Regions from separate parts of the Dietzia cercidiphylli genome, predicted to be linked through region 2. Evidence: predicted binding sites of a transcription regulator. Region 2 holds the regulator's gene; the other holds the start of a gene.

Region 1 (14,816 bases), on a different contig from region 2:
CAGACGTCGATGGCCGAGCGCATCCCGTCGACGGGCTCGAGCCGTGCGGCCGTCCCGAGTACGACGACGCGGTCCGCGCGGCGCATGATGTCGTGATCCACCGCCGCCGCGGTGCCGCCCGACATGTCGGCGCCGAGCTCGGCGAGCGCGACCACGGCCTCTGCGTTGGGGGACTGCCCCAGCGCGGGTCGCGTACCGGCCGAGTGGACCTCCACCGCGTCCCCCGCCGCGTGACGCAGTAGCGCCTCCGCCATCTGGGACTTGCCACGATTGGACTTGCACACGAACAGGACCGTGGGGCGCGCCGGAGCGTGGTGCGTCATCGAGCACCATCCTCAGGCGAGCGGCCGGAGGCCGACATGTCCTGGTGAATCGCGTTCGGGACCGTCGGGTCACCCTTGAACAGACGCTTGCCCGCCCACAGGCTCACGTACACGAGCGCGATGAGCACGGGCACCTCGATGAGCGGCCCGACCACCCCTGCCAACGCCTGGCCGGACGCCACTCCCCAGGTGCCGATGCTCACGGCGATCGCGAGTTCGAAGTTGTTGCCCGCGGCGGTGAAGGCGACCGCGGTGGACTTGGCGTAGTTCAGGCCTGAAGCACGGGCGGCGAGCAGGCTCCCGCCGAACATGAGGATGAAGTAGGCCAGCAGGGGCAGCGCGATCCGCGCCACGTCGAGAGGCCGTCCGATGATGGTGTCGCCCTGGAACGCGAAGAGCACGACGATGGTGAACAGCAGGCCGTACAGCGCCCACGGACCGATCTTGGGCAGGAAGGACTCCTCGTACCACTGCCGCCCCTTGGCCTTCTCGCCGAAGTGCCGGGTGAGGAACCCGGCCAGCAGCGGGATACCGAGGAACACGAGGACACTCAGCGCGATCGCCCATACCGAGAACCCGGCGGTGGTGGTCTCCAGCCCCAGCCAGCCCGGGAGGACCTGGAGGTAGAACCATCCCAGGCCCGCGAACGCGATCACCTGGAACACCGAGTTGATCGCGACGAGCACCGCCGCAGCCTCCCGGTCGCCGCATGCGAGGTCGTTCCAGATGAACACCATCGCGATGCAGCGGGCCAGGCCGACCACGATCAGGCCGGTACGGTACTCGGGGAGGTCCGGCAGCATCAGCCAGGCCAGCGTGAACATCAGCGCGGGACCGACCAGCCAGTTCAGTGCGAGGGACAGCAGGAGAAGCCTGCGGTCCCCGGTGACGCGACGCGTCTCGTCGTAGCGGACCTTGGCCAGGACGGGGTACATCATCACCAGCAGACCGACCGCGATGGGGACCGAGACTCCTCCGACCTCGACCGCCTCCAGCGCCTCGGCGATACCGGGCACCAGACGCCCGAGCAGGAGCCCGACAGCCATGGCCGCGAGGATCCACACGGCCAGGTAGCGGTCGAGGAAGGACATCCGCGCGGCGACCGGGGCGTCGGGATCGGCGGGGGAAGGGGGGCCGGCGGTCGCCGATACCTGGGTGCTCATGCGCCCAACCCTAGGCAATCCATCGATGTCGGTCAATGTATGACGCACGCCACCGGGCTGTGCGAGCTCAGAACGGTGGCGGGTGGAGGATCTCGTCGAGGACCTGGTGAACCTGCTCCTCGGCACGGCTGACCACCGGTTTGTTGCGATCCCACCAGCGACCGATGGGAGGCCTGGTGCCATCAGGACTCGCGCGATCGGGGCCGGAGCGGTCGGCCCGGGCGCGTTCTGCGCGGTGGCGGGCGGCACGGCGGGCCCAGTAGGTGGGCTCGGACAGCAGGTCGCCGTCCGCGGTGTCCGGCTCAGGGTTGCGGGCCTGCTGGACGTCCCAGGCGTCCTGTTCGGCTCGGGCCTGTTCGCGCCTGTACGCGGCCAAAGGGCCGGAGGGCCTGGTGAGCATGGTGGAGCCGTCGGGAGTGACGACGACGAGCGTGCCGTCTGGCGCCAGGTCGTAGATCCACCCGGAGAAGGTCTTGAATCGGTGATGGCGCCGACACAAGCACATCAGGTTGCACTCGGTGGTGTGTCCGCCCCGCTGCGGGTCGGCGTGGTCGAAGGGCCGACAGTGATCGATATCGCAGTTGTCCGCCGAGACGGTGCATCCCGGGTGCCGGCAGGTGCCGTCGCGAAGGCGGATGCGGCGGGCCAGGGCGGCGCCGGGCCGGTAGGTCAGGGCACGGCGGGCGTCGTCGGCGGCGCCGATGGCGGGGTCGACGTGTTCGAGGCTGGCCCCGTCGCTGGCGGCGAGCATGTCGAGTAGCGCCTGGAGCGCGGAGTCGCCGGTGCGGGGAAACTCGACCTGCGGGTCGAGACCTCGACCGCGGCCGAAGACCGTCACCCGCGGCCGCAGTGGCGCTGGCGGCTCGTCCGGCGCGAGATCGGTGGCACGGGCGCGGCCCCGGTCTCCGCACACCAGGGACAGCAGGGCGTCCGCGCGGCGTTCGGGCACCGGATAGTTCGACATGTCCGCCCCCTCGGCGTCGGCGCGGGCCTGCGCTGATTCCGCGGGGGTGTCCGGGGCGGGGTTGGCGAACTCTGCGGCGCGCTGGTCGATGGCCTCTGCCAGCACAGCGGCCTCGTCGGAGGCCAGGGTGGCCCACAGGTTGGTCATGCCGTCGGCGCCCTTGCGGATGTGGACTCCGCGTCCGCGGGCGGCGGCGTCTCTTCGTTCGCGGATCCCGTTGGCGTCGTAGCGGGCGATGATCGCGTCGACGGAGTCGCGCACCGACCGGGCGCCCGGACGCTCGCCGGCCTCGATGGCGGCGAGGTAGTCCTCCACGACCTCCTGCTGAACCCGGGACAGGACGGCCGGATCGACCGTGGCCATCTGACGGGCCAACAACTCGGCTGCGCGCTGTTCCATCCGACCGGCCGAGAGCGCCTCCATGACGGCCGGGTAGCGCTCGGTCAGGTCCGCGGCGAGGCTGATCATGGCGGCGGCGCGGCCAGAGGAGATGGGCATCGACGCCACGACGTAGCCGGTGCACACGTCGAACGGGTCGACCACCGCGTGCCCGGGCGGGGAACCGTCCCCCGCCCCGGCCTCGTCCTGGCGCACGCACTCGCGGAACAACTCGTAACACGCGGCCAGGCGGGCCCCGGCGGCGCGATTCTCCGCCACCCAGGTGTCGCGGGCGGAATCGGACAACCTCCCGAGCGGGGACGGGTGACCAGAACGACCGACCCCACTTGTCGCGCCACCAGCCGTCTCGTCCACGCCCTCACCTCCACCCGTACGCCCACTCGTACGTCGCCGTCACATTGTATCGAACTAGTGTTCTAGTATACGCACACACTTTCGAATGGGCAAGAGGGGACATCCACAGGCCTCCCCCGCCCCGGTCGTCCGGGTAACCTGGGACCATGACCTCGCCCGAATCCGCCGAATACTGCTGCATCGCCGGCGCGAACGGGCCGCTCACCCAGGCCGAGGCCGAAGCCGCGGCGGCCCGGTTCAAGGCCCTGGCCGACCCCATGCGCCTCCGCCTGCTCTCGCACATCGCGGCGGCGGAGTGCGATGACGTCTGCGTGTGCACCCTCACCGAACCGCTGGGGATCTCCCAGCCCACCGTGAGTCATCACATGAAGAAGCTGGTCGAGGCGGGACTCGTCACCCGCGAACAACGAGGCCGGATGGCGCACTACAGCATCGTCCCGGAGGCGTTCTCCCAGATCCGCGACATCGTCGACGTCCGAGGCCTCCGCCTCGCCTGAGGACTGTTCAGCCTGAGGACCGTTCAGGGCGACGCCGCCTCCCTGGTCGCACCACCCGAACTCGGAGCACCGGGGGCGGTCGCGGGCGTCATGCCGACGATCTCCGGCAGGGCCTGGCGGACCCGGTCGTCGATGTCGTCACGGATGGAGCGGACGCGGTCGAGATCCTGGCCGGCGGGGTCCGAGACGTCCCAGTCCAGGTACCGCTTGCCCGGATAGACGGCGCAGGCGTCCCCGCACCCCATGGAGATCACCACGTCGGCGGCCGCCACCACGTCGTCGGTGAGCGGCTTGGGGTATTCCGAGGTCAGGTCGAGCCCGACCTCGGCCATGGCCGCCCGGCAGTTCTCGTCGATCCCGGACGCCGGGAGCGAGCCTGCGGACCGGACGTGGACCCGCCCCTCCGACCGGTCCGCCATGAGAGCCGCGGCCATCTGGGAGCGCCCCGAGTTCTGGACGCAGATGAAGAGCACCTCGGGGACGTCCTTGTCGACGCGCCCCTCCGCCTGCGCGAGAGCCTTGAGCCGGTCGGTCGCGAAGCGGCGGGACAGCGACGGCAGATGGGCGGTGACCCGCGCGGTCCGACGCAACGCGGCATAGGACTCGAACACCACGCGCTCGACGGTCTGCGGACTGAACACGCCCTCGTAGTGCCGGGCCAGCTCGCGGGCGTCACGCTGGAGTTGCGTCTGAGGCAAGAGCAGTTCGGGGAGAGGAGCGTCGTGCACGGATCGGGACATGTCGGCCTCCAAGCCTCGTATCGACATCCATCAATATAGATGACCATCGATTCTTCCGGAAGCCCGGCCGGAGGGATTCGCTCGGGACCGACCCGCGCTCAGTGCCCGGCGCCGAGCCTGCCCGAGAGCTTGTCGAGCCGCTCCCTGCTGGCACCGTCGAGTCCGATCACCGTGAGGGTCTTGCCCTTGGCCGCGTACTTCTGCTGCACGGCGTCGAGCGTGGCTACGGTCGAGGCGTCCCAGATGTCGGCGTCGGTGAGATCGAGTACCACGTGCTCGGGGTCGCCGGAGTAGTCGAACCGGTACACGAGGTCGTTGCTCGAGGCCCAGAACAGCTCGCCCGTGACCCGGTAGGTGCGGGTGTCGACCGCCCCGTCGTGGTCCGTGTCGAGCTCGGCGACCTTCTCGATGGTCGTCATGTGCGCGACCCGGCGCGCGAACATGATCATCGCCGTGACCACCCCCAGGATCACGCCGATCGCGAGGTTGTGGGTCCACACCGTCGCCGCCACGGTGACGACCATGACGAGGGTCTCCGACAGCGGCATCAGCCGCAGTGTCCGGGGATGGATCGAGTGCCAGTCCATGGTCCCCACCGAGACCATGATCATCACCGCGACCAGTGCGGCCATCGGGATCAGTCCGACGACGTCACCCAGGACGACGACGAGGACCAGCAGGAACACGCCGGCGAGCAGGGTGGACAGCCGCGTCCGTGCGCCCGAGGCCTTGACGTTGATCATCGTCTGCCCGATCATCGCGCAACCGCCCATCCCGCCGAAGAAACCGGTGACGAGGTTGGCGACGCCCTGACCCCAGCCCTCACGCGTCTTGTCGGAGTGCGTCTCCGTGATGTCGTCGACCAACTTGGCCGTCATCAGCGACTCCATGAGCCCCACGAGCGCCATGGCGAGCGCGTAGGGGGCGATGATCTGCAGCGTCTCCAGGGTGAGCGGCACGTCCGGCAGCAGGAGGGTCGGCAGCGACCCGGGCAACTCGCCCTGGTCGTGCACGTTCGGGACGGTCCACCCCACCCAGACCACCACGATCGTCAGTGCCACGATCGCGATCAGGGGCGCGGGGATCACCGTGGTGAGCCTGGGAAAGAACACGAGGACGAGCAGCCCCACCGCCACCAGCGGGTACACCAGCCACGGCACGCCCACCAGGTGCGGGATCTGGGCGGAGAAGATGAGGATCGCGAGCGCGTTGACGAATCCGACCATCACCGAGCGTGGGATGAACCGCATCAGCCTCGCGACCCCGAACACGCTCAGCAACACCTGCAGCACCCCGGCCAGGAGGACCGTGGCGATGAGGTGGTCCAGTCCGTGCTCGAGCACGACCGGCGCCACGACGAGCGCGATCGCTCCCGTGGCCGCCGAGATCATCGCCGGGCGTCCTCCGGTGAAGGCGATCGTGACCGCCATGGTGAAGGACGCGAACAGACCGACCCGGGGGTCGACGCCCGCGAGGATGGAGAACGAGATCGCCTCCGGGATGAGCGCGAGGGCCACCACGAGGCCGGCGAGGACCTCGGTCCGCAGCCGGGCGGGGGAGGAGAACGCGGCGCGGAACGAGGGCAGCACGCCGGTCGGGAACTCGGTGCTCACGGATCACCTACAGTCGGGGTCAGGACTCTCACACGGCGTGAGAGTAGAAAGCTACCGTAACGGGAGAGTTGTGGGCGGGCCAAGTCGCGGCGAGCAGACCATGAAGATCGGCGAGGTCGCCGAGCGCACCGCGCTGTCGATCCGGAGCCTGCGGCACTACGACGAACTCGGTCTGGTCAGCCCCTCCGCGCACTCCCCGGGCGGGTTCCGCCTCTACACGCCGGGGGACGTCGAGCGGCTCCTGCTCATCCGCCGGATGAAGCCCCTGGGGTTCAGCCTGGAACGCATGCGCGACTTCTGCCGGGCCCTGGACCGCCGAGCCGACGACCCGGCGGGATCGGCCGCGCTGATCGCCGAGATCGAGGCGGAGGCCACCGAACGGCTCGAGCGACTGCGGACCCACCTGGGCTACGCGGAGGAGTTCGTCGAGATCGTCGCGCGCCTCAGGGCCTGATCACCGGCCGAGAGCTGCGGCCACGGCCGCCTTCGCCCACTGACCGACCCCGATGAGGGTCGCCGAGGCCGCGCCGCACCAGTCGCCGTAGCCGAGCAGGAACAGCCCGGGCACGTCCGGCACCACGGGCCCGTCGGCGACCACCCTGCCGCCGACCCGCGACAGCCCAAGGCCGCGGAGGTGCCCGAGAGCCGGGCGGAATCCGGTGCACCAGATCACCGCGTCGACCGCCTCACGTCGGCCGTCGTCCCACTCCACCCCGCCGGGGTGGAACCGGTCGAACATCGGGGTGGCCACGAGCAGGCCCGCGTCGCGGGCGGCGCGCACCGGGGGGACGACGACGATGTCGCCCAACTCCGCGACACCGCGGCCGCTCCCGGATCGGACCGAGGCGGTGGCGACCCGGAACAACTCACGTCCGTCGACGTGGTCGGGCAGATAGCGCGGGGGCCCGGCGGTGCACCAGATCAGTTCGCCGTCGCTCTGCTGCAGATGTCCGGCGAGGTCGGCGGCGATCTGCGCGCCCGAGTTCGCACCGCCCACCACCACGACGCGCCGGCCGCCGAACGGCTCCGGACCCCGGTAGCCGGCGCTGTGGATCTGGTGGCCCCGGAAACCCCCGACGCCCGGACAGGTCGGCACGAACGGCCTCGACCACGTCCCGGTGGCACTGATCACCGCGCGGGCACGCCACCGGCGGCCGTCGGCGGCACGGACGACGAACCCGTCCGGATCGTCCCGCTCCACGGCCACGATCCGGACCCCGCGCCGGACGGGCAGCCCGTAGTACTCCTCGTACCCGCGCAGATACTCCACCACGTGGGCCGCGTCGGGGTTCCCGTCGTCCGTCCGGTGCATCCTGCGACCCGGGAGGGACGAGTGGTCGGCGGGCGAGAACAATCGCAGCGAGGGCCAGGTGTGCGGCCACGCACCCCCCGGCCCGTCGGACGCGTCGAGGATCTCGAAGTCCGCGCCGGCGCGGGTGAGATGGAAACCGGCGGCCAGGCCGGCCTGGCCGCCTCCGATCACCACGACGTCCCTCACCCTGCCCGACCCCCTCTCGCCACCCCCTGAACAGTTCCTATCGACACTCATCGATACCAATCCTACAGTGGAGGTATGACCTCGTTGCCCGCCTCCGCGACCGGCCCGTCCGGCCCGGGGAACGACGCCCCGGACACCGACACCGGTGCCCGTGAGCATCGTCGGCTCGTGGCGGCGCTCGCGCTGGCCGCGGTGTCCTGGGCGGCCCTGTGGGTGGCCAACGAGTGGTTCTGGGACGCGGCCGTCGGCTGGCTCGGACTCGACCTCGCCGACCGCGCGATCGGTGCCGTGCACTTCTTCCTCTACGACACCATCAAGATCGTCCTCCTGCTCCTCGGGCTGATGTTCCTGGTGGGCATGCTGCGGGCAAGCCTCGACCTCGACCGCGCGCGGGACTGGCTCGAGGGCCGGGGGCTGTTCGTCGGCCTCACGCTGGCCATCGTGCTCGGCGTGGTGACCCCTTTCTGCTCCTGCAGCTCGATCCCACTGTTCATCGGCTTCGTGGCCGCGGGGATCCCGCTCTCGGTCACCCTCACCTTCCTCATCGCCTCCCCGCTCATCAGCGAGATCGCGGCCATCATGATCGGCGAGATGTTCGGGTGGCACATCGCCGCCGCCTACGTCGGCGCCGGCGCCGCCATCGCCTTCGTCGCGGGATGGGCCCTGTCCCGGTTCCGGCTCGACAGGTGGGTCGACGACGTCGTCTTCACCACCCGCGTCGCCGTACTCCGCGCGGACGGCCACGTGCCCTCGCTGCGCGAACGGGTGGACGCCGCTCTCGGCGAATCCCGCGACATCCTCCGTAGCGTGTGGATCTGGGTGGTGGTGGGCGTCGGCGTCGGCGCGGTGATCCACGGATGGGTCCCCGAGGACTTCTTCCTCCGCTGGGCGGGCCCGGACAACCCGCTGGCGGTGTTCGTGGCCACCCTCGCGGGGATCCCGCTCTACGTCAACGGAGCCGGGGTCGTGCCGATCGCCGAGGCACTGTGGGCCAAGGGCATGAGCCTGGGCACCGTCATGGCGTTCATCATGAGCTCGATCGCGCTGTCCATCCCCCAGGCGATCATGCTCAGGCGGGTCATGAGGCCACCACTGCTCGCACTGTTCTTCGCCGTCGTGGCGGCCGGCATCCTCGCCATCGGCCTAGTGTTCAACGTGATCGCCTGACCCCGGATGCAGGAGGAACCATGATCGTCAAGGTGCTCGGGCCCGGCTGCCGCAACTGCCACACCCTCGTCACCCGCACGAGGGAGGCGCTGGCAGCGCTGGGCGAGGACGCGGAGATCGTCGAGGTCACCGACGTCGGCGAGATCGCCGGCTACGGACTCATGAAGACACCCGGGCTGGTGGTCGACGACGACCTCGTCCTGGGAGGGAAGGTGCCCACCGTCCGTCAGCTCACCGAGATCCTGCGCGGACGCTAGACCGGGTGCACGCCGAGCTCGGCGAGGAGTCCGGTCACCCGGCGCCTGATCTCGTCTCGGATGGGCCTGACCGCGTCGACACCCTGACCGGCGGGGTCGTCGAGGGTCCAGTCCAGGTACCGCTTGCCCGGGAAGACCGGGCAGACGTCACCGCAGCCCATGGTGATGCACACGTCGCTCGACCGCACCGCCTCGGTGGTGAGGACCTTCGGCGTGGCCGCCGAGATGTCGATGCCGTCCTCCGCCATCGCCTCGGCGACGGCCGGGTTGATCGAGTCCGCCGGCGCCGACCCGGCCGAGCGGACCTCCACCGCGCCTCCGGACAGGTGCTCGGTGTAGGCCGCGGCCATCTGTGAGCGGCCCGCGTTGTGGACGCAGACGAAGAGGACGGACGGACGATCGGTCACGGTGACTCCCCCGGCAGAATGTATCGACGACTGTCGATAGTAGCCGCTCGACGCCCACGCGCGGCGGGTCACAGCGCCCGGCCGATGACCTCCTTCATGATCTCGTTGGTGCCGCCGTAGATCCGCATGACGCGGGCGGCGGCGAACTTCTGCGCGATGGGGTACTCCATCATGTAGCCGTAGCCCCCGAACAGCTGGAGGCAGCGGTCCACCACGTCGTCGAGCATGTCGGTGGCCTGGAGCTTGGCCATCGAGGCGGTCACGGCGTCCAGCTCGCCGCCGATCTCGCGGGAGATGCAGTGGTCGATGAAGGTGCGGGTGGCCATGACGGAGGTCTTGCACGCCGCCAGCTCGAACCGCGTGTTCTGGAAGTCGAGGATCGGCTTGCCGAAGGCCTGCCGCTCACGGGTGTAGGCGAGGGTCTCCACCACGGCGGCCTCGGCCATCGCCAGGGCGTCCACCGCGATCGCCAGGCGCTCGCGCGGGAGCTGGTTCATGAGCTGGTAGAAGCCCTGCCCCTCCTCGCCGCCGAGGAGGTTGGCGGCGGGCACACGCATGTCGTTGAAGAACAGCTCCGCGGTGTCGGCGCCGTGACGGCCCATCTTCTCCAGCACGCGGCCCCGCTCGAAACCGGGGGTGTCGGCCTCCACGGCGAACAGCGCCATGCCCTTGTGGCCGGCGTCGAGGTCGGTCTTGGCCGCCACCACCACGAAGTCGGCGGAGCCACCGTTGGAGATGAAGGTCTTGGAGCCGTTGATGACGTACTGGTCACCGTCACGCCGCGCGGTGGTGCGGACGCCCTGCAGGTCCGAACCGGCACCGGGCTCGCTCATGGCGATCGCGGAGATCCACTGACCGGAGCACAACCTGGGCAGCCACTCCCGCTTCTGCTCGTCGGTGGCGTAGTTGGCCACGTAGTGGGGGGTGATGGTCGATCCGACCCCCATGCCGAACGCCGTGTCCCCCGAGTAGACGAGTTCCTCGGTGACGAGGTACTCCATGCCCGGGTCCCCGCCCTGGCCGCCGAACTCCTCGGCCACGTCGAGGCAGATCAGCCCGGCCTCGCCGGTGCGCAGCCAGGTCTCGCGGTCCACGTGCTTCTGCCGGGCCCACTTCTCCTGGTTGGGCGTCATCTCCTTGGCGAAGAAGGCGCGGGCGTGCTCGCGCAGGAGCCGGTGGTCGTCGGTCTCCCAGGAGGGGCGGTAGTCGGGGAAGAGCAGGGTCACCATGGCCTCCGGTGGTCGATCGACGCGGCGTGCGCGGTTCAGCCTACCCAGCCCGACCGGGGCCTCCCGGCGGTCCCGCCCGCGGGTCAGTACCGTCCGCGCAGCCGCAGGCGCCAGGGGCGACCGTCCGGATCGTGCAGCCAGCGGTAGGCCGGGAACGCCAGCGCCATCGTCAGCGGGTTGAGCCGCGGCGGCGCGAGCGGACGCAGCCGACCCGGGGGCCGCGTCCCCCGGCGACCGCCGCGATGCCACTCCTCGAGCGCGGCGGCCGAGTCGGCGAAGGTCCGAAACGTCCCCACCGCGTCGGGGCAGTCGTGCATCAGGCGCGCGAGGTCGTCGTCGTCGCCCGGATCGCCGTCCCCGTGCGCGATCTCCGACACGTCCCCCGGATACCCCGGACCGTCCACGCCGCGCCCGAGGTGCTCGGCGGCCAGGGTCAGACGCAGTCTGCGGGCGTACGGACTGTGATCGGACGCGGCCGTGTCCACCACCACCGCCGAGAGTTCCGAGTCGTGGGTCCACGAGCGCCGGCTGAAGTTGTCGGAGCCGACCGAACACCAGGTGTCGTCCACGACGCACACCTTGGCGTGGACGTAGACCGGGGTGCCGTCGGAGTTCTCCGGCGCGTAGAAGGCCACCCGGCCGGGGGCCGCGGCGGCGAGTCGGCTCATGGCGCGCTGCCGGCCGAGGAGCTGCGGGAGACGGGAGACCGGGTTGTCGCTGTCCGTCCACCGGGGCATCACGACGACCAGGTGCAATCCCTCGTCCCGCTGGAGCGATTCCACGAAGGAGTCCGCGATCGCGCGCGACCACAGGTACTGGTCCTCCACGTAGATGAGGTCACGGGCACGCTCGAACGCCTTGGCGTACCCGCGGGCGACGCTGCGCTCACCCCTCCGTGCGAACGGGTAGGCACGTCGACCGTGTCGGCCGGCGTAGGTGCGGAGCAGCTGGACGACGTGCGTGCCACCCGGCACCGCCGGCGGCGGCGGCGCCTGCGGGGGCAACGGTTCGGCGCGCACGTCCACGTGGTCGCGGTCCACGCGGAACCGGCGACGCGACCGCGTCAGGGGCGCCGGGTCCTCCCACCGTTCCCGGAACACCGTCTCGGCGTCGTACACGGCCGGTCCCGAGATGGCGCACTGCACGTCGTGCCACGGCGGCGTCACCCCGTAGACCTCGGACATCGACTGCGCCTGCGGGTCGCCCCGGTGTCGGGCGTCGTCCCGCCGCGAATGGCACAGGTCGATGCCGCCCACGTAGGCCACGTCCCGCCGCGGGGCGTCCGCGTGTCGGATCACCACCATCTTCTGGTGGTGCGACCCGCGCGGCGGCACCCGCATGTCCAGCAGGACGTTGCCGCGTCAGTCGGTGAACAGGATCAGATCGCCCTGCCCGGTGGTCTCGATCCTGTCGAAGAGCTCGGCGAAGTACGTGGCCCCGTGGACCAGTGGGCGGACCTCGTTGCCCTCCGACCAGGCCTCGTTCCCGGGATGACGGGAATCCAGACGGGTGTCAGGGTTGCCCCGCTCGTTCGCGGAGAGCAACCACTCGGTGAGGGCCATGTGTTCGGACGCTACCGACTCGTCACCCCGGATCGGCAATACTCTCCCCATGACCCCACCCGAGCCCTTTCCCACCGACTGGACCCGCGGCCTGGTCCTGGTCGCCCATCCCGACGATCCCGAGTACGGCATGTCCGCCGCGGTGGCCCGCTGGACCGCGGAGGGTCGCCACATCGTCTACGTGCTGGCCTCGAGCGGCGAGGCGGGGATCGAGGGGATGCCCCCCTCGATCGCCGGACCGGTCCGGGAGGAGGAACAGCGCCGCTCCTCGGCGATCGTGGGCGTCGAGGAGGTGGAGTTCCTCGGTTTCCCCGACAGCAGGATCGTCAACGACTCGGAGCTCCGCGACGCGATCGCGGACTCCCTCCGCCGTCACCGGCCGGACATCGTGATCTCCCTGTACTCGGGGCCCGAGTGGGCGCCCGGTGCCCCCAACCAGAGCGATCACATGGAGTTCGGTGCCGCGGTGGGCGCGACGTACGACGACCTGGTGGCCGCCGTCGGCGTGGACGCCGCCGAGGGGCGTCCCCGGATGTGGTTCGAGTCCGCACCGCAGCCCACCCACTACGTGGACGTCGAGGGGTTCGTCGAACCGGCCGTCGCCGCGCTGGCCGAGCACAAGGAGTACCTCTCGGTCCTCGACCCCGGCACCCCCGTCCCCGAGCAGGCCCGCCGGCAGGTGGAGTCGGTGTGCGCACCCCGAGAAGACGTGGCCGGGGACCGGCCCGTGGTGAGTTTCCGGCGCATGCGGCCCTGACCGGCACGCGAGCCCGCCGGTCGGGACCGGTGAGGCCAGGCCGGGGCCGGTCGGGGGCCCGTCAGCGGGTCTGCCTGAGGGTGATGTTGACGCGCCCCGGACCCGCGCCGAGCACGTCCCGGCACCAGGCCGGCGCGGTGCCGTCGAACACCCTGGGAACACCGTGGAAGGCCATCCTCGACGGTCCACCGAACACCACGAGGTCACCGGACTCCAACCGCACGTCGGTGTACGGGCGGCCACGGTGGTGTGGGGTACCGAAGCGGAAGGTGCAGGCGTCGCCGAGACTCAGCGAGACCACCGGCGCCGAGCTGGCCTCGTCGCGGTCCTGGTGCAGGCCCATGGTGGCGTCACGGCCGTAGAGGTTCACCAGCGCCGCGTCGGGGGTGTACCCCGGATCGCCCAGCGACGGGTCCACGGCGGTCGCCGTCTCGAGCCCGGATCGCGCCGCCCGGACCAGCCAGTCCGGCAGAGGCGGGACCACCTCGTCGTCGTCGTACCGGTAGGGCGTCCAGTGCCGCCCCAGGCAGAGCGTCCGCACCGACATCCTCCCCCCGCCGGGCAGCACGATCGACCGCGGCGGCCGCGCGGACGCCCAGTCCACGCAGGCCCGCAGCAGGTACTCCTGTTGCGGGCGGTCCATCCAGTCCGGCACGTGCACCGCGCCGGGGCCGAGGACCGCCGGCGGGCGGTCGATCCCGAAGAGGGGGTCGGTCACCGCGGGTCCGCGCCGAGCACCGCCCACGCCTGCTCCGCCAGGGCCGGTGTCGCGGCGGCCACGACCGTGCCGCCGTCCAGCGGTTGCCGACCGTCCGGTCCGGTGATCACGCCGCCGGCCGCCTCGATGATCGGGATGAGGGCCACGATGTCGTAGGACTTCAGGTCGGACTCGACCACCAGGTCCACCCGGCCCGCGGCGAGCATGCAATAGGCGTAGCAGTCCCCGCCGAAGCGCTGCAGGCGCACCCGGGTGGCGAGGTCGTCGTAGCGTCGGCGCAGCTCACCGTCCCCGAACATCGACGGGTGGGTGGTGTACATGATCGCCTCGGACAGCTCGTCGCACCCCGACACGTGCAGATCGAATGCCTCCGGCCCGTCCGATCGGCGACGTACGGTGGCGCGTCCGTGGACCGCGGCGAAGGTCTCCCCCAACACCGGTTGGTCCATCCACCCGGCGACCGCCCGGCCGTCCTCCACCACCCCGACGAGCGTGCCCCACCCCGCCATCCCCGTGAGGAAGGCCTTGGTGCCGTCGATCGGGTCGAGATACCAGGTGCGGGGGGCGTCCGGGGGCCCGGACTCGCCGTTCTCCTCCCCCACCACCCGGTCCCCCGGCGCCATCGACGAGATCCCGGCCCGCAACAACGCCTCGATGTCGCGATCGGCCTCGGTCACCGGGTCGTACCCCCGCCCCCCGCCCTTGTCGCCGGCGACCAGCGCCTCGAGCTCGCCGTGGAAGTGGCGGCGGGCGATCCTGCCGGTGGCGGCGAGCAGCTCGTCGAGGTGCTCGATCAGGTCAGGGTCCAGGGGGCGGTCGGGCCTCGCAGTCATGGCCCCATGGTGCATCACGGCCACCGGTCGCACGCCGGTTCGCGCCGCGACATACTCGTTCCCACCCCTCTACACGTGCCCATCCGGATAGCGTGAGCAGACCTCATCGCACGGACGGAGCCGAGATACGTTGAACGACCTCGTGGACTTCATCTCCACCCGCCGGCTCCAACTCGCCACCGACTCCTGGCAGCACGTCAGCGCGACCGTGCAGGCGGTCCTGCTGGCCACGCTGCTGTCGGTGGGGGTCGGCGTGGCGGTCTACCGCAGCAGGGCCGGATCCGCCGTGGCCACCGGCCTGGCCGCCACGGCGTTGACCGTGCCCTCGTTCGCAC
Region 2 (14,816 bases):
CTCGAGTTCCCGGGCCGCGGCCAGCGACGGCGCGACCATCGACCCGACGGCGACGACGAGGACGTCGGCGTCGCCGGACCCGTGCACCCGGTCGACGCCGTCGGTACTGGTCTCCAGTGCCGGGACGGGTTCACCGACCGAACCCTTGGGAAAGCGCACGACGGTCGGCCCGTCGGTCACCTCGACGGCCTCCCGGAGCTCCGCGCGCAGGGTCTCGGCGTCGCGCGGTGCGGCCACCCGAACCCCGGGGACGATCCCCGTCAACGACAGGTCCCACATCCCGTTGTGACTGGCGCCGTCGGGGCCGGTCACCCCGGAGCGGTCGAGCACCAGGGTGACCGGCTGCCCGAGGAGCGCGACGTCCATGAGCAGCTGGTCGAACGCACGGTTGAGGAAGGTCGAGTACACGGCCACCACCGGGTGCATCCCCCCGAGCGCCAGTCCGGCGGCCGAGGCCACGGCGTGCTGCTCGGCGATGCCCACGTCGAACATCCGGTCCGGGAAACGTTCACCGAACGCCGTCAGTCCGGTCGGCCCGGCCATGGCCGCGGTGATGGCCACGACGTCGTCCCGTTCGGCACCGATCTCGCACAGTTCGGCGGAGAAGACCGACGTCCAGTCGACCGCGGACGACTCCGAGAGCGGTCGGCCGGTGTCGGGGTCGATGACCCCGGTCGCGTGCATGAGGTCGGCGACGTTGTTCTCCGCGTGGACGTACCCCATGCCCTTGCGTGTGACCACGTGGACCACCACCGGGCCGCCGAAGTCCTTGGCCAGCCGCAGCGCGGCCTCGGTGGCGGCCAGGTTGTGTCCGTCCACCGGCCCCATGTACTTCAGTCCCAGGTCGGCGAACAGCTCCTGCGGCGACACCACGTCCTTCAGGCCTGTCTTGATCCCGTGCAGGATCGAGTACACGGCCTTGCCGACGACGTCCTTGCGCGCGCCCAGGGTGCGCTTGGTGTGGTCCATCGCCTTCTCGTAGGCGGGCTGTAGCCTCAGGACCCCGAGTCGTTCGGCCAGGCCTCCGATCGTGGGGGAATACGATCGTCCGTTGTCGTTGACGACGATCACCATGGGCCGGTCTTTGCCGGCCGCGATGTTGTTGAGCGCCTCCCAGGCCATCCCGCCGGTCATCGCGCCGTCGCCGATCACGGCCACGACGGTGCGGTCGGTCTCCCCGCGCAGGGAGTACGCCTTGGCGAGACCGTCGGCGTAGGACAGCGACGAGGTGGCGTGCGAGGACTCGACGACGTCGTGGTCGCTCTCCGCGCGGCACGGGTATCCCGACAATCCGCCGCGGGTACGGAGCCCGTCGAACTGCTCACGACGACCGGTGACGATCTTGTGGACGTACGACTGGTGTCCGGTGTCGAAGACGATGGGGTCCCGGGGGGAGTCGAAGACCCGGTGCAGGGCGATGGTCAACTCCACCACACCGAGATTGGGGCCGAGGTGCCCGCCGGTGGCGGAGACCTTTCTGATGAGGAACTCCCGGATCTCGCCGCAGAGCCGGACCAGCTCGTCGGGTCCGAGTGCACGGAGGTCGGAGGGGCCGTTCACCTGATCGAGCACACTCATTGCCGTCGACTGCCCCTTCCCTGGCCGCACCCCTCAGGGTCGAACCAACAGTCTACGGGCAATCGGCGCGAGACCCCGCCGGCGCCTCGGCCGGTCGAGGTGCGCCACAGGGTCGGGTCAGCGCGCGCGGGGGGAATCGAGGACGGCGAGACCCTCCACGTGGTGCGTCGCGGGGAACGCGGCCACCCCCCGCAGGTCCGTCAGCGTCCAGCCGGCCGTCACCAGGACCCCGACGTCGCGGGCCAGACTCGCCGGGTCGCACCCCACGTGGATGATCCGCGACGCCGTTCCGCCCGCGAGCGCGGTCATCACGTCGATCCCCGCACCACCCCTCGGCGGGTCCAGGATCACGAGATCGGGCTCACCGTTCCGGTCGGTCCCACCGACCGTCCGGTCGAGGAACGTCTCGACCCGCGCAGCCACCGGGACGACCCCCGGGCCGACGTCGAGGGCGGTCCCCACCGCGTCGAGAGACGGACGTGCGGATTCGACGATGGTCAGCTGCGCGCGAGGGGCGACGTCGAGCACCGCCGCGGAGAACAGGCCCGCCCCCCCGTAGAGATCCCAGACCACCGGCTCCGCCGGTAACCCCGCGGTGGCGGACACCGCGCGGCGGACGAGATCGGAGTAGTGCACGGCAGCGGATCTGTGCGACTGCCAGAATGCGTCGACCGGTAGCCGCCAGGTGTGCTCGCCGACCCGTCGGGTGACGGTGGGGGGACCCATCACGGGCTCCCATGCCCCGGCGCGGGAGGACCGGGCCCGCGCCCGGGTCGCCACACCCCTCCGGGACCCGCGATCGCGCCCCCGTGTCGCCGGTTCGGTGACCGGTCGGTGAGCGACGTGGACCTCCCCGTCGTCCCCCAGGACCCCGAGGACCTCTCGGTGCGGACCTACGCCCGCGGTCCGGACCGCCTCCGCGAGCCGCGGGTCCGCCTGGACACAGGGTTCGGTCACCACCTCACGCGACCGCGACCGCCGGACGCCCGGCACCCCGTCGGACCCCGTCACCCACCGCGCGATCGTCCGCCACCCGGTACTCGCGCCGTCGCCGGCGGGAACCCCGACCGGAACGCGATCCGGGGTGGAGTGGATCCGCCCGATACGGCGGGCCTGGTCGGCCAGGACGGTCCCCGAGAACGCACGGGCGGCCGCCGGGTCGATGTGGCTCCAGTCGCAGCACCCCGCACCCGCCGCCGCGGCGGGGCACAGCGGGTCGATCCGGTCCACCGACCTCTCGAGTACGCCGGTCACGGTGCCGCGACAGAAGGCTCGTCCCGGGTCGTCGTGGATCATCACCTCGACCAGCTCCCCCGAGATCCCGCCCCGGCAGAACACCACCCGCCCGGAATGCCGGGCCACGAACTCCCCGCCCTGCGCGGGGCCCTCGATGCGCAGCCGGAGCACACGCCCCGTCCAGTCGGTTCTCTCCGTCCGGGTCATCGGTCCTCCGGTCCGCCCCAGCGCCCGATGATGGGTTCGTCACGCGCCTGGTCCGCGCGGCCGTCCGAGGACGACAGCTGCCACGGGACGCTGGTCACCATGACACCCCTCTCGTACAGCAGTCGGGTCTTCAGACGCAGCGCGCTCTGATTGTGCAGGAGCTGCTCCCACCAGTGGCCCACGACGTACTCCGGGATGTACACGATCACGACGTCCCGGGGCGACTGGTCACGCAATCGTTTCACGTAGTCGACCACCGGCCGGTTGATCTCCCGGTACGGCGACTCCACCACCTTGAGCGGCACGGAGATCCGCCGCTTCTCCCACTCGCGGACCAGGACCCGGGTCTCCGCCGTCTCGATGTTCACGGTGAGCGCCTCGATGGTGTCCGGTCGGGTCGCCCGCGCGTAGGCGAGTGCCCGGAGGGTGGGCAGGTGCAGTTTGGACACCAGCACCACACAGTGGGTGCGGCTCGGGAGGACGACCTCCCAGGACGAGTCCTCGAGTTCGCGCGCGACCGACTCGTAGTGACGATGGATGAGTTTCATGACCCCGAACACGGCCAGCATCGCCAGCACCGCGATGTAGGCGCCGGCGAAGAACTTCGTGCTCATGACGATCACCAGCACACCGGAGGTGAGGACGAACCCGACCGCGTTGACCGCCCGTGCGCGCTGCACCCGTCGCCGGACGGCGGGGATCTGCTCGTTGCCCAGCCGCCGGGTCCAGTGGCGGACCATGCCGAGCTGGCTCAGAGTGAAGGCCACGAAGACCCCGACGATGTAGAGCTGGATGAGCACGGTGACCTGCGCGTCGAACGCCACCACCAGGACGATCGCCGCCACGGCGAGCAGGACGATCCCGTTGGAGAACGCGAGCCGGTCCCCGCGCGTGGCGAGCTGCCTCGGCAGGTACTTGTCGCGCGCGAGCACCGAGGCGAGCACGGGGAAACCGTTGAAGGCGGTGTTCGCCGCGAGCACCAGGATGAGGGCGGTGATGGTCATGATCACGTAGAAGGCGACAGGGAGATCCGCGAAGACCGGGTCGGCCAGCTGCGCGATCATCGTCTTCTGCTGGTAGTCCTCCGGCGCACCGATCAGTTGGGTGGCCGGGTCCTCCGCGACCTGCACCCCGAGCTGGTTGGCCAGCACGATGAGCCCGAGCAGGAACGAGATGGATACCACGCCGAGCATGACCAGAGTCGTCGCGGCGTTCCTGGCCCTGGGGCTGCGGAACGCCGGCACGCCGTTGTGGATGGCCTCGACCCCGGTCAACGCGGCACAGCCCGAGGCGAAGGACTTGGCCACCACGAACGCGAGCGCGAGCCCGGCGACCGCCACGCCGTCGGGCGTGACGAGCTCGAACTCCGCGGACTCCGCCCTCAGGCCACGTCCAAGCACGCCGACCTGGAACAACCCCCACACCACCAGCGCGGTCATGGCCGCCATGAACGCGTAGACGGGGATGGCGAACGTCGCGCGGGACTCCCGGATGCCCCGGAGGTTGATCGCGGTGAGCAGGACGATCGCGATGACGGCGAACACCACCTCGTTCGAGTGCACGAACGGGATCGCGGAGCCGACGTTGGCGGCCGCCGCCGAGATCGACACCGCCACGGTGAGCACGTAGTCGATGAGGAGGGCCGCCCCCACACCCAGACCGGCGTTCGGCCCGAGATTGACGGTGGCGACCTCGTAGTCCCCCCCGCCCGACGGATACGCGCGGACGTTCTGCCGGTAGCAGGCGATCACGACCACCATGACCACCGCCACCGCGAGCCCGACCCACGGGGTGAACGCCAGCGCCGACACCCCGGCCAACGACAGGATGAGGAATATCTCCTCGGGGGCGTAGGCGACCGAGGACAACGCATCCGACGCGAAGACCGGCAACGCTATCCGCTTGCGCAGCGGGGTGTCCCCGGTGGTGTCGCTGCGGAAGGGGCGCCCCAACAGCAGGCGCTTGGTTCCGACGGAGACCCTGGAGATCCTGGACACCGACACATCGTAGGGCTCCGCGTGCCGCAGGGACAGCGCCGCCGACGAGGGTAGCGTGATCGGGACGGGTCCGCGCGTCGCGGACCGTGAGGAGCGGTACTGGCCATGAGGGTCATCATCATGGGCTGTGGGCGTGTCGGCGCGGCGCTCGCGACCGAGCTCGACGAGGGCGGTCACGAGGTCGTGGTGATCGACCGCGACCCCGCCGCGTTCGCCAGGTTGGCGGAGCAGTTCGACGGACGCACCGTCACCGGGCTCGGCTTCGATCGCGAGGTCCTCGTCGACGCCGGGTTACACGGGGCGGACGCGTTCGCGGCGGTCTCCTCCGGGGACAACTCCAACATCATCGCCGCGAGGGTGGCCCGCGAGACCTTCGGCGTCGAGCGGGTGATCGCCCGGATCTACGACGCCGGACGCGCCGAGGTCTACGAGCGGCTGGGCATTCCCACCGTCGCCACGGTGCCCTGGGCCACCGGCCGCCTCATCCGGTACATCACGTCCGGGTCGAGCCCGGTGGTCTGGCGCGATCAGACCGGCGAGGTGTCGCTCGTCGCCGTCGTCCCTCCGTCGGTGTGGGTCGGCGTGGGACTGGCGTCTCTCGCCGATCTGGTCGGTGGCACCGTGGTCGCGCTCACCCGCTTCGGGGAGTGCAGGGTGCCCGGCGGCAGCACTCTCGTGCAGGCCGACGACCTGATCCACCTCGCCGTTCCCTCGGGCGTGGTCGACGATCTCGACGACATCCTGGAGCGAGGACCATCTGATGACTGACCGACCCGTGACCGGCGATCCCGTCCCCGACGGTTCGGTCCCCGACTACGCCGACGGGGCCGGCCTGCTGGACCGCGCCCCCGCCCGCACGTTCCACGCCTCCACCATGCGGGTCCTGGTGGCCGGGGCCGGCGTGGTGGGACGATCGATCGCACGCGAACTCCTGGCCAACGACCACACCGTGACGCTGGTCGACAAGCGCGCGGCGGTCTTCGACCGCGACGGGGTGACCGGTGCCCGGCAACTCGTCGGCGACGCGTGCGAGTTGGGCTTCCTCGAACGACTCCGCGCGGAGGAGTCCGACGTGGTGGTCGCGGCCACCGGCGACGACAAGGTGAACCTGGTCGTGAGCCTGCTGGCCAAGACGGAGTTCGCCGTGTCCCGCGTGGTCGCCCGCGTCAACGACCCCCGGAACGAGTGGCTGTTCGACGACCGCTGGGGCGTCGACGTGGCCGTCTCCACCCCCCGACTCATGGTCTCCGTCGTGGAGGAGGCGGTCTCCGTCGGGGACGTCGTGCGGTTGATGACCCTGCGGCGCGGCGGCGCCAATCTGGTGAGCGTGACGCTGCCGGACCAGACCCCCCTCGCGGGCAGACCGGTCTCACGCGTCCGCTTCCCCCGGGACGCGGCGCTGGTGGCGATCCTCCGCGGGGGAAGGGTGATAGCCCCCGAACCCGACGTGCCGTTCGAACCGGGCGACGAGTTGCTGGTCGTGGCGCCGGAGGCCGCGGAGGCGGACCTGAGCACCGCGGTCCTCGGCGGCTGACCCACGCTCACCGATCCCGGCTTCCTCCACCGGGAACGGTGACGGCGACCTCCCGCCCGTAGCCCCACCCCGGGGCGAGCGGCAGCGCGTCCCCGCTCCAGAATCGGCCCGGGTCGTACCAACTGGCGTCGCCGGCCGGCAGCAGGACACCCATCGCCTCGAGTGTCATCCCGACCACCTCAGCGCAGTAGGCCGCCTCCACGCGCAGTGCGGGCCCGGAGTCCGCACGTCGGCGCCACGGGAGGCCGCTGCCCCGGCGCCCCGGGGCTCCGGCACCGCCGCTCCCTCCGGCACCGCCGCTCCCTCCTGCACCGCCGCCCCGTCCCGCTCCCGGCCCCGTATCGGAGTCGCGATCGGGTGTGTGGCGTCCCCGGGCCGCCCACCGGCCCCGGGCCCACCGGGCGGTCAGCCGCCCCGCAGACGGGAACGACACGCCGTTCAGGCGGGCGATCGTCTCCAGGAGCGCGTCCTCCTGCGGGGACCCGGTCTCCGGGGAGATCTGGCGGAACCACGCACGTTGTCCGTAGGGACCGGTCCACTGGCGCACCGCCGCCTCGAGGTCGTGGAGTTGGACGCCCCGTTGCCGACGCCCCGTCCACACGTCGGTCAACGCCCGGCCCATCTCCGCGTGCCAAAGCAGCGGGGGCAGGTCGTCGAGGACCACCGCCACCCCCACGTGGTTCACGGGGGAATTGGTCAGGGTCTGGATCAGCCGGTCGGCGGTCGTGCGCCCACGGAACAACCACAGGTCCCCGGTCCGGGTGCGGTGGGCCGCGGCGGCCAGCGGGACGGTGTCGAGACTCATGGTGCGATCCTGCCAGGTGCCCCGGCGAGAGGATCTACCCTTGACGCCATGGCACCCCGCGGACGGCAGTGGCTCAAGATGGTCGGCGCGGCCGGGGTGGTCGGAGTGGCCGCCACCGGGATCCTCGCCGCACGGACCGAACGCCGGCGGCAGTCGTACGAGCCGGAGGAGATCCGGGAGCGACTGCACCAGCGCTACACCCGCATCCAGTCCCGCCGGGAGGGTGGCACGGCCTGACACCCGGATCGATCCCCACACCGGGTCCCGATACCCTGGCGGACACCATGTCGACGTCTCCCGCGCCCGCCCCCGAACTGCGCCGGGCCCGGCACGATCTCCTGGTCCGGCTCGACGACGTCGGCATCCTCGACGCCCACCGGTTCCGGTCGCGGATCCGCAGGGCCCGCGCCGACCAGTTGGACGACCTGGGCGGGCAGATCGACGCCGCCGCCGCTCGTCTGCGTCGGCGTGCGGAGTCGGTTCCGACCCCGGAGTATCCGGAACAACTGCCGGTCAGCGCCCGTAAGGACGAGATCGCGGCGGCGATCCGCGACAACCAGGTCGTGGTGATCGCCGGCGAGACCGGATCCGGGAAGACCACCCAGATCCCCAAGATCTGTCTGGAACTCGGCCGCGGCGTGCGCGGGATGATCGGCCACACCCAGCCCCGCAGGCTGGCGGCCCGGTCCGTCGCCGAGCGCATCGCCGAGGAACTGGGGGTGGAGACCGGCCGGCTGGTGGGGTCGGCCGTGCGCTTCGACGACCGTACCGGTGCCGACACCGCGGTCAAACTGATGACCGACGGGATACTGCTCGCCGAGATCCGACGGGACAGGCTGCTGCGCGCCTACGACACGATCATCATCGACGAGGCCCACGAACGCAGCCTCAACATCGACTTCCTGCTCGGCTACCTCCGGCAGATCCTGCCCCGGCGGCCGGACCTCAAACTCATCATCACCTCCGCCACGATCGACCCCGACCGCTTCGCCCGCCACTTCGCGGATCCGGCGGGCCATCCCGCCCCTGTCATCGAGGTCTCCGGTCGCACCTTCCCCGTGGAGATCCGGTACCGGCCGCTCCAGGTCGACCACGCGGACCGGACCATCGACCTCGACCCCCTGGACGCGCTCGCCGATGCGGTCGGCGAGCTCCTGGCCGAGGGTGACGGCGACGTACTCGTCTTCCTCTCCGGCGAACGCGAGATCCGCGACGCCGAGGAGGTGCTCCGGGGGCGGAAATTCAAGAGCACCGAGATCTTTCCGCTTTTCGCCCGGCTCACCTCCGCCGAGCAGCAACGGGCCTTCCGTCAGCATTCGACCCGGCGCGTGGTCCTGTCGACCAACATCGCGGAGACCTCGGTGACGGTCCCGGGGATCCGCTACGTCGTGGACACCGGCCTCGCCCGGATCTCCCGCTATTCGACCCGCACCAAGGTCCAGAGGCTGCCGATCGAGCCGATCTCGCAGGCCTCCGCCGCACAGCGCGCCGGCCGCTGCGGCCGCGTCGCCGACGGCATCTGCATCCGTCTGTACTCGGAGGACGACTTCGACTCCCGACCCGAGTTCACCGACCCGGAGATCCTGCGCACCAACCTGGCGTCGGTCATCCTGTCGATGGCCGATCTCGACCTGGGAGCCGTGGACGACTTCCCGTTCGTCGAACCACCCGACCGCAAGGCCGTCCGGGACGGCATGACGTTGCTCACCGAGCTCGGGGCGCTCCGGACCGACGACGACGAACGCCCGCACCTGACCAGGGTGGGCCGCGACATGGCGTCCCTCCCCCTCGACCCCCGTCTGGCCCGGATGGTCGTGGAGGGCCACCGAAACGGCGCCCTGGGGGATGTCCTGGTCGTGGTCGCGGCCCTGACCGTGCAGGATGTCCGCGAGAGGCCCGCCGAGGAGCGCGACAAGGCGGACCAGCTCCACCGGCGCTTCGCCGACAAGTCCTCCGACTTCCTGGGCTACCTCAACCTGTGGCGCTACCTCACCGAACAGCGGCGCGAGCTCTCCGGCAGCGCGTTCCGGAAAATGTGCAAGGCCGAGTACCTGCACTGGTTGCGGATCCGCGAGTGGCAGGACCTCACCGCCCAGTTGACCAGCATGTGCCGCGAGCGGGGCTGGCATCCACCGTCCGGTCACGCCGCGGAGGACGACCTCCACAAGGCGATCCTCTCCGGACTGCTCACCAACGTCGGGATGAAGGACGAGGACACCAGGGAGTTCCGCGGCACCCGCGGTATCCGCTTCCAGGTGTTCCCCGGTTCCGATCTCGCCCGCAAGCCGCCGCGATGGATCATGGCCTCCGAGTTGGTCGAGACCTCCAGACTGTGGGCCCGGGACGTCGCGCGCATCGATCCGGTGTGGATCGAACTACTCGGGGGGCATCTCGTCCGCACCCAGTACTCAGAGCCGCACTGGTCCGACGCCCAGGGCGCGGCGATGGCCTACGAGAAGGTGCTGCTCCTGGGGCTGCCCGTGGTCGAGGCGCGTCGCATCCTCCTCTCCAGGGTCGACGCACCGCTCGCGCGGGAGATGCTCGTCCGGCACGGGATCGTCGAGGGACGATGGACCACCCGCATCCCGGTGATCATGGAGAACGCCGTGGCCGTGGAACAGGCGCGGGAGCTGGAGACCCGCAGTAGACGCCGCGACCTCGTCATCGACGACGACACCCTGGTCGGGTTCTACCTCGAGCGGCTCCCCGAGGACATCACCTCCGGCCGCCACCTGGAATCGTGGTGGCGTAAGCAGGGCCGGGAGGACCCGGATCGTCTGCGTCTTCGCCCCGAGCAGATCCGCACGTCGGACACCGCCCCGGCCGCCTCCGAGTTCCCGCCGATCTGGCGCCAGGGCGAGCGGGACTTCGAGCTCAGATACTCGTTCGACCCGGGGGTCGACTCCGACGGCATCACCGTGCGGGTCCCTCTCCCCCAGCTGTCCTCGGTCGCGACGTCCGGCTTCGAGTGGCTCGTCCCCGGCCTGCGCGAGGAGCTGTACACGGAGATGCTCCGGACGCTCCCCAAGTACCTGAGGCGTCTGTGTTCCCCGCCCGCCGAGTACGCGGCACTGCTGGCCGGTGACCTCGCCCCGCGGTCGGCACCGCTCCCCGTGGCGCTCGCCGCCGCGCTCTCGGCCCGCATAGGCACGACCGTCGAGCCCCGCGAGTTCCACCCGGAACAGCTCCCCGACCATCTCCGCATGCGTTTCGAGGTGGTCGACGGTGACGAGGTCGTCGCGGCCGGTACGGACCTGGGAGCACTACGCAGTCGGTTGGTGGACAAGGTCCGTGCCACGCTCAACTCCAGACTCGTCCCCGATGACGGACCTCATCGGGCGTGGACCGCGGACACGATCGGGGACCTGTCGCCCTCGATCACCGGCACGGTCGACGGTGTGGAGGTGACGGTCTACCCGGCCCTGCAGGTCCGCCCCGACGGCATCCACCGGATCGCCTGCGCCACAGAGACGGAACGTCGAGCCGCGCAGACGACAGCGGTACTGACCCTGATCTCAGCGGACCTGATCTCGGCGGCATCGATAGTCCGGGGTCGTCCGGTCGAGCAACGCCTCGCGCTCACCCAGTATCCCCACGAGGGTGCCGATGGACTGGTCTCGGACGCGGCGCTGGCGGCGTGCGGGCGGCTGATCGCCGGACGCAGAGGAGAGCCGGTACTCACCGTGCACGACTTCGACGAGGTGCGCGCGCGCGCCCGATCCGAGGCGCCGGCCGCCATCACGGCCTCGATCTCCGCCGCCCTTCCGGCGTTGGTCGCCGCGCAGTCGGTCTCCGCCCGGCTGGACCAGGTACCACGCGACCTCGCGGACGACGTCAGGCCCGCTCTGGACTTCCTCGTGGGAAAGGGATTCCTCGCCCGACACCCGGCGGAGGTCCTCCCGCAACTGGAACGCCACGTGAGGGCGATCGACCTCAGGCTGGACCTCGCGGAGAAGTCACCGTCGAGGTACCGGGAGCTCGCCGCCCGGTTGGAGAAGTCGGAGGCCACTGTCGCGGAGGCGACGGCGGCGCTCCGCCGACGACCGGGTGGGGCGCGGGCAGCCCGGGATCTCCGGTGGATGTTGGCCGAATACCGTGTCGGCCTCTTCGCGCAGTCTCTGGGTACCGCGCGCCCGGTCTCCGCCGAGAGGATCGAGAAGGCGGTCGCCGCCGCGCTCTCCCGGCGGAACGCGCGTTGAGCCCTCACACCGCCCGTACACAGGAACCGATCCCGGTGCGACGCGGAGAGGACCGGGACTAGTGAGCAGCGTGCCGTTCGCGAAGCGCGATGATCTCGCTCTCGAAATCCGCAGCGGAACTGAATTGTTTGTACACGGAGGCGAATCGCAGATACGCGACCTCGTCCAGATCTTGTAGAGGCCCCAGGATCGCCAGCCCGATCTCGTGAGCGGGGACCTCTGAGGCGCCGCCGGCCCGGACAGCGTCTTCGACCTGCTGCGCGAGCCGCCGGAGCGCGTCCTCGTCGACCGACCTCCCCTGGCACGCGCGTCGCACACCGCGGACCACTTTGTCGCGGCTGAAACGCTCCGTCACACCGTTGCGCTTGAGGACGGTCAACAACGGGGTCTCGAGGGTGGTGAACCGGTGTCCGCAGTCGGGGCACTCGCGCCGACGCCGGATCGCCTGCCCTTCGTCGACCGACCGCGAGTCGATCACCCGTGAGTCCTCGTGGTGACATATGGGGCAGTACATTCCAGCTTCGCCATTCGTCGACCTGGTCCGAACCGCTCCGCCGGCCGGAGCCGACGGCGGCGCGGGGGCGACGGGCCGCCGTCCCGGGTCCATTCTAGGAGGCGATACCGTGGGTCACGCGTAGGCGGGCCCGCCCAGGAGTGCCAACGCGAGCAGCATCAGGATTCCGAAGACGATTCCACAGGCCACCAGAGCCCACGTCGGCACATCGTCCACCACCGGCGCACTCGACCTCGCCTCGCTACCGCATGCCCTGACCCTTTCCGCGGACGCGGGGCGGACGAGCACTCGCCGTCCGGGCGCCACCGACCGCGTGGCCGTCTGGCGCCCCCGGTCGAGCGTGCGGATGACGGGACGGGCCCCGGCATCAGGGCGGGGATGCACCCTGGACGAAACGGGCCGGTCGTGATCGGTCACGCAGACCTCCGTCCAGGGCACGGAGGGACGCGATCGTGGCTGCATCTCCATAACGGTCATGAGAACTCCCAACTCGATACGGTGTGCGAACCTCATTCGCACGCCCGTGTGCCTTGTTGTGCACATCTGTTCGAACCCGAACCTGCCTAGAGTTGTATCACGCGGGTCCGACAGAGTCGACATTCGTGGCGACATTTCTTCGAACACCTGTGTGGCGCTCACGTCCGACGGGCAGTAGGGTGTACACAGATAGCGACGTCGAACACCCATTCGCCGAAGGGACCCCCACATGCCCAAGCCCGACTTCGAGGCCCTGACGACCCGCCAGAAGAGCGTTCTGTTGCACATCCACGACACGGTCAAGGACCGGGGCTATCCCCCGAGCATCCGAGAGATCGGTGACGCCGTCGGTCTGCAGTCGACCTCCTCGGTGGCCCACCAGTTGCGGACGTTGGAGAAGAAGGGCTTCCTGACCCGTGATCCGCACAAGCCGCGGGCGGTCGACGTCCACGGCGTCCCGGGGCAGCGGTCCCGAGGTCGTCGCGCGCCCGTCCAGGAGGAGACGCGTCCCAGCGGGGCCGTGGAACCCGTCTACGTCCCTGTCCTGGGGCGGATCGCGGCCGGCGGTCCGATCCTCGCCGAGCAGGCGGTGGAGGAGGTCTTCCCCCTCCCCTCCGACCTGGTGGGTTCCGGGGACCTGTTCATGCTCAGAGTGGTCGGCGAGTCGATGATCGACGCCGCGATCTGTGACGGGGACTACGTGGTGGTGCGCCGTCAGAACGTCGCGGACAACGGCGAGATCGTGGCGGCGATGATCGACGGGGAGGCCACGGTCAAGACTTTCCGCCGGGATTCGAGCGGGGTGTGGCTCCTGCCCCACAACCCGTCGTTCAGTCCGATTCCCGGGGAGCACGCGACGATCCTCGGAAAGGTCGTCACGGTCTTCCGCAAGCTCTGAACCGGCCGGAACCGGGTGTCGCCTGATCCGTCGACGGGGTCAGGCGACACCGTCACGGGATCCGGGGACCCGATACTCCCCGAGCTCTCGGGCCACGGAGGCCGGAAGCCGGACCACGATCCTCGTGCCGTCCTTCGTGTGATCCTCGTCCACCACGGCGCCCTCCGCGTGGACACGGGAGACCACATCACCCCGGGTGAACGGGATCTCGAGTGTGACCTCCGTGTCCCCGGAGGCGACCACCCGCATTATTCGGTCGAGGAGCTCGTCGAACCCCTCACCCGTCGCCGCCGAGACGAAGACCGCGTCCGGCAGGGCGTGGTGCAGTTCCGTCAACACCACCGGGTCAGCGACGTCGACCTTGTTGATCACCACGAGTTCGCGGGGCCTCTCGGCCTTCTGCTCTTCCACGACGTCGTTGATGACGGTGCGGACGGCCTCGATCTGGCGCAGGGGGAAGGCGTCCGATCCGTCGACCACGTGCAGGAGCAGCTCGGAGTCCACGACCTCCTCCAACGTCGAGCGGAACGCCTCGACGAGCTGGGTCGGGAGGTGTCGGACGAATCCGACCGTATCTGTGAAGACCACTACCCGCCCGTCGGGGAGCTCGGACCGCCGTGTGGTGGGGTCCAGCGTGGCGAACAGTGCGTTCTGGACCAGTACGCCCGCACCGGTCAAGCGGTTGAGCAGGCTCGACTTCCCGGCGTTGGTGTACCCGGCGATCGCGATCGACGGCACCGGGGTGGCGCGACGGCGATGCCGCTTGGTGTCCCGGGCCTGCTTCATGCCCTTGATCTCACGGCGCAGCCTCGCCGTGCGCTCCCGGATTCGGCGGCGGTCCGTCTCGATCTTGGTCTCACCGGGACCACGGAGTCCGACGCCTCCGTTGCTGCCCGCCCGGCCACCCGCCTGCCGGGAGAGTGCCTCACCCCAGCCACGCAGTCGCGGGAGCATGTACTCCATCTGCGCCAAGGACACCTGGGCCTTACCCTCACGGCTGGTCGCGTGTTGGGCGAAGATGTCGAGGATCAGCGCGGTGCGGTCGATCACCTTGACGTTGACGACCTTCTCGAGCGCGATGAGCTGACCCGGCGTGAGCTCGCCGTCGCAGATCACCGTGTCCGCCCCCGTCGCGGTGATCACGTCCTTCAGGGTCTTGGCCTTCCCCGAACCGATGTAGGTGGCGGGGTCCGGCTTGTCGCGGCGCTGGATCAGCGCGTCGCAGACCTCGGAGCCTGCGGTCTCGGCGAGCTGTGCCAACTCGGCCATCGCGGCCTCCGCCTGGGCGGCGGTGCCCTCGGTCCAGACCCCGACCAGCACGACCCGCTCGAGGCGGAGTTGGCGGTACTCGGCGTCGTTGACGTCCTGGAG

What was found. The regulator LexA, encoded in region 2, represses DNA repair genes until DNA is damaged. The targets are predictions, from matches to a motif close to CGAACANNTGTTCG.
Region 1: ABD250_RS10600 (HNH endonuclease signature motif containing protein) is a predicted target of LexA. The motif match lies at 3,274-3,287, and genes of this name have one in related genera.

Annotation. Positions count from the first base shown of each region.
Region 1 covers NZ_BAAAQG010000010.1:6,459-21,274, forward strand. Annotated here, with positions in the region: partial or broken gene ABD250_RS10590 (arsenate-mycothiol transferase ArsC) at 1-323, opposite strand, end outside; gene arsB (ACR3 family arsenite efflux transporter) at 320-1,486, opposite strand; gene ABD250_RS10600 (HNH endonuclease signature motif containing protein) at 1,554-3,134, opposite strand; gene ABD250_RS10605 (ArsR/SmtB family transcription factor) at 3,350-3,700, shown strand; gene ABD250_RS10610 (arsenate-mycothiol transferase ArsC) at 3,724-4,467, opposite strand; gene ABD250_RS10615 (SulP family inorganic anion transporter) at 4,539-6,053, opposite strand; gene ABD250_RS10620 (MerR family transcriptional regulator) at 6,154-6,507, shown strand; gene ABD250_RS10625 (ArsO family NAD(P)H-dependent flavin-containing monooxygenase) at 6,508-7,602, opposite strand; gene ABD250_RS10630 (permease) at 7,627-8,718, shown strand; gene ABD250_RS10635 (thioredoxin family protein) at 8,739-8,975, shown strand; gene ABD250_RS10640 (arsenate reductase ArsC) at 8,972-9,382, opposite strand; gene ABD250_RS10645 (acyl-CoA dehydrogenase family protein) at 9,451-10,608, opposite strand; gene ABD250_RS10650 (phospholipase D family protein) at 10,695-11,951, opposite strand; gene ABD250_RS10655 (hypothetical protein) at 11,973-12,173, opposite strand; gene ABD250_RS10660 (PIG-L deacetylase family protein) at 12,223-12,930, shown strand; gene ABD250_RS10665 (alpha-ketoglutarate-dependent dioxygenase AlkB family protein) at 12,992-13,648, opposite strand; gene ABD250_RS10670 (inositol monophosphatase family protein) at 13,645-14,481, opposite strand; gene ABD250_RS10675 (ABC transporter permease) at 14,612-14,816, shown strand, end outside.
Region 2 covers NZ_BAAAQG010000002.1:115,259-130,074, forward strand. Annotated here, with positions in the region: gene dxs (1-deoxy-D-xylulose-5-phosphate synthase) at 1-1,578, opposite strand, end outside; gene ABD250_RS00585 (class I SAM-dependent RNA methyltransferase) at 1,696-3,021, opposite strand; gene ABD250_RS00590 (amino acid permease) at 3,018-5,009, opposite strand; gene ABD250_RS00595 (potassium channel family protein) at 5,124-5,786, shown strand; gene ABD250_RS00600 (potassium channel family protein) at 5,893-6,552, shown strand; gene ABD250_RS00605 (hypothetical protein) at 6,560-7,357, opposite strand; gene ABD250_RS00610 (hypothetical protein) at 7,406-7,594, shown strand; gene hrpA (ATP-dependent RNA helicase HrpA) at 7,642-11,556, shown strand; gene nrdR (transcriptional regulator NrdR) at 11,615-12,070, opposite strand; gene lexA (transcriptional repressor LexA) at 12,777-13,445, shown strand; gene hflX (GTPase HflX) at 13,485-14,816, opposite strand, start outside.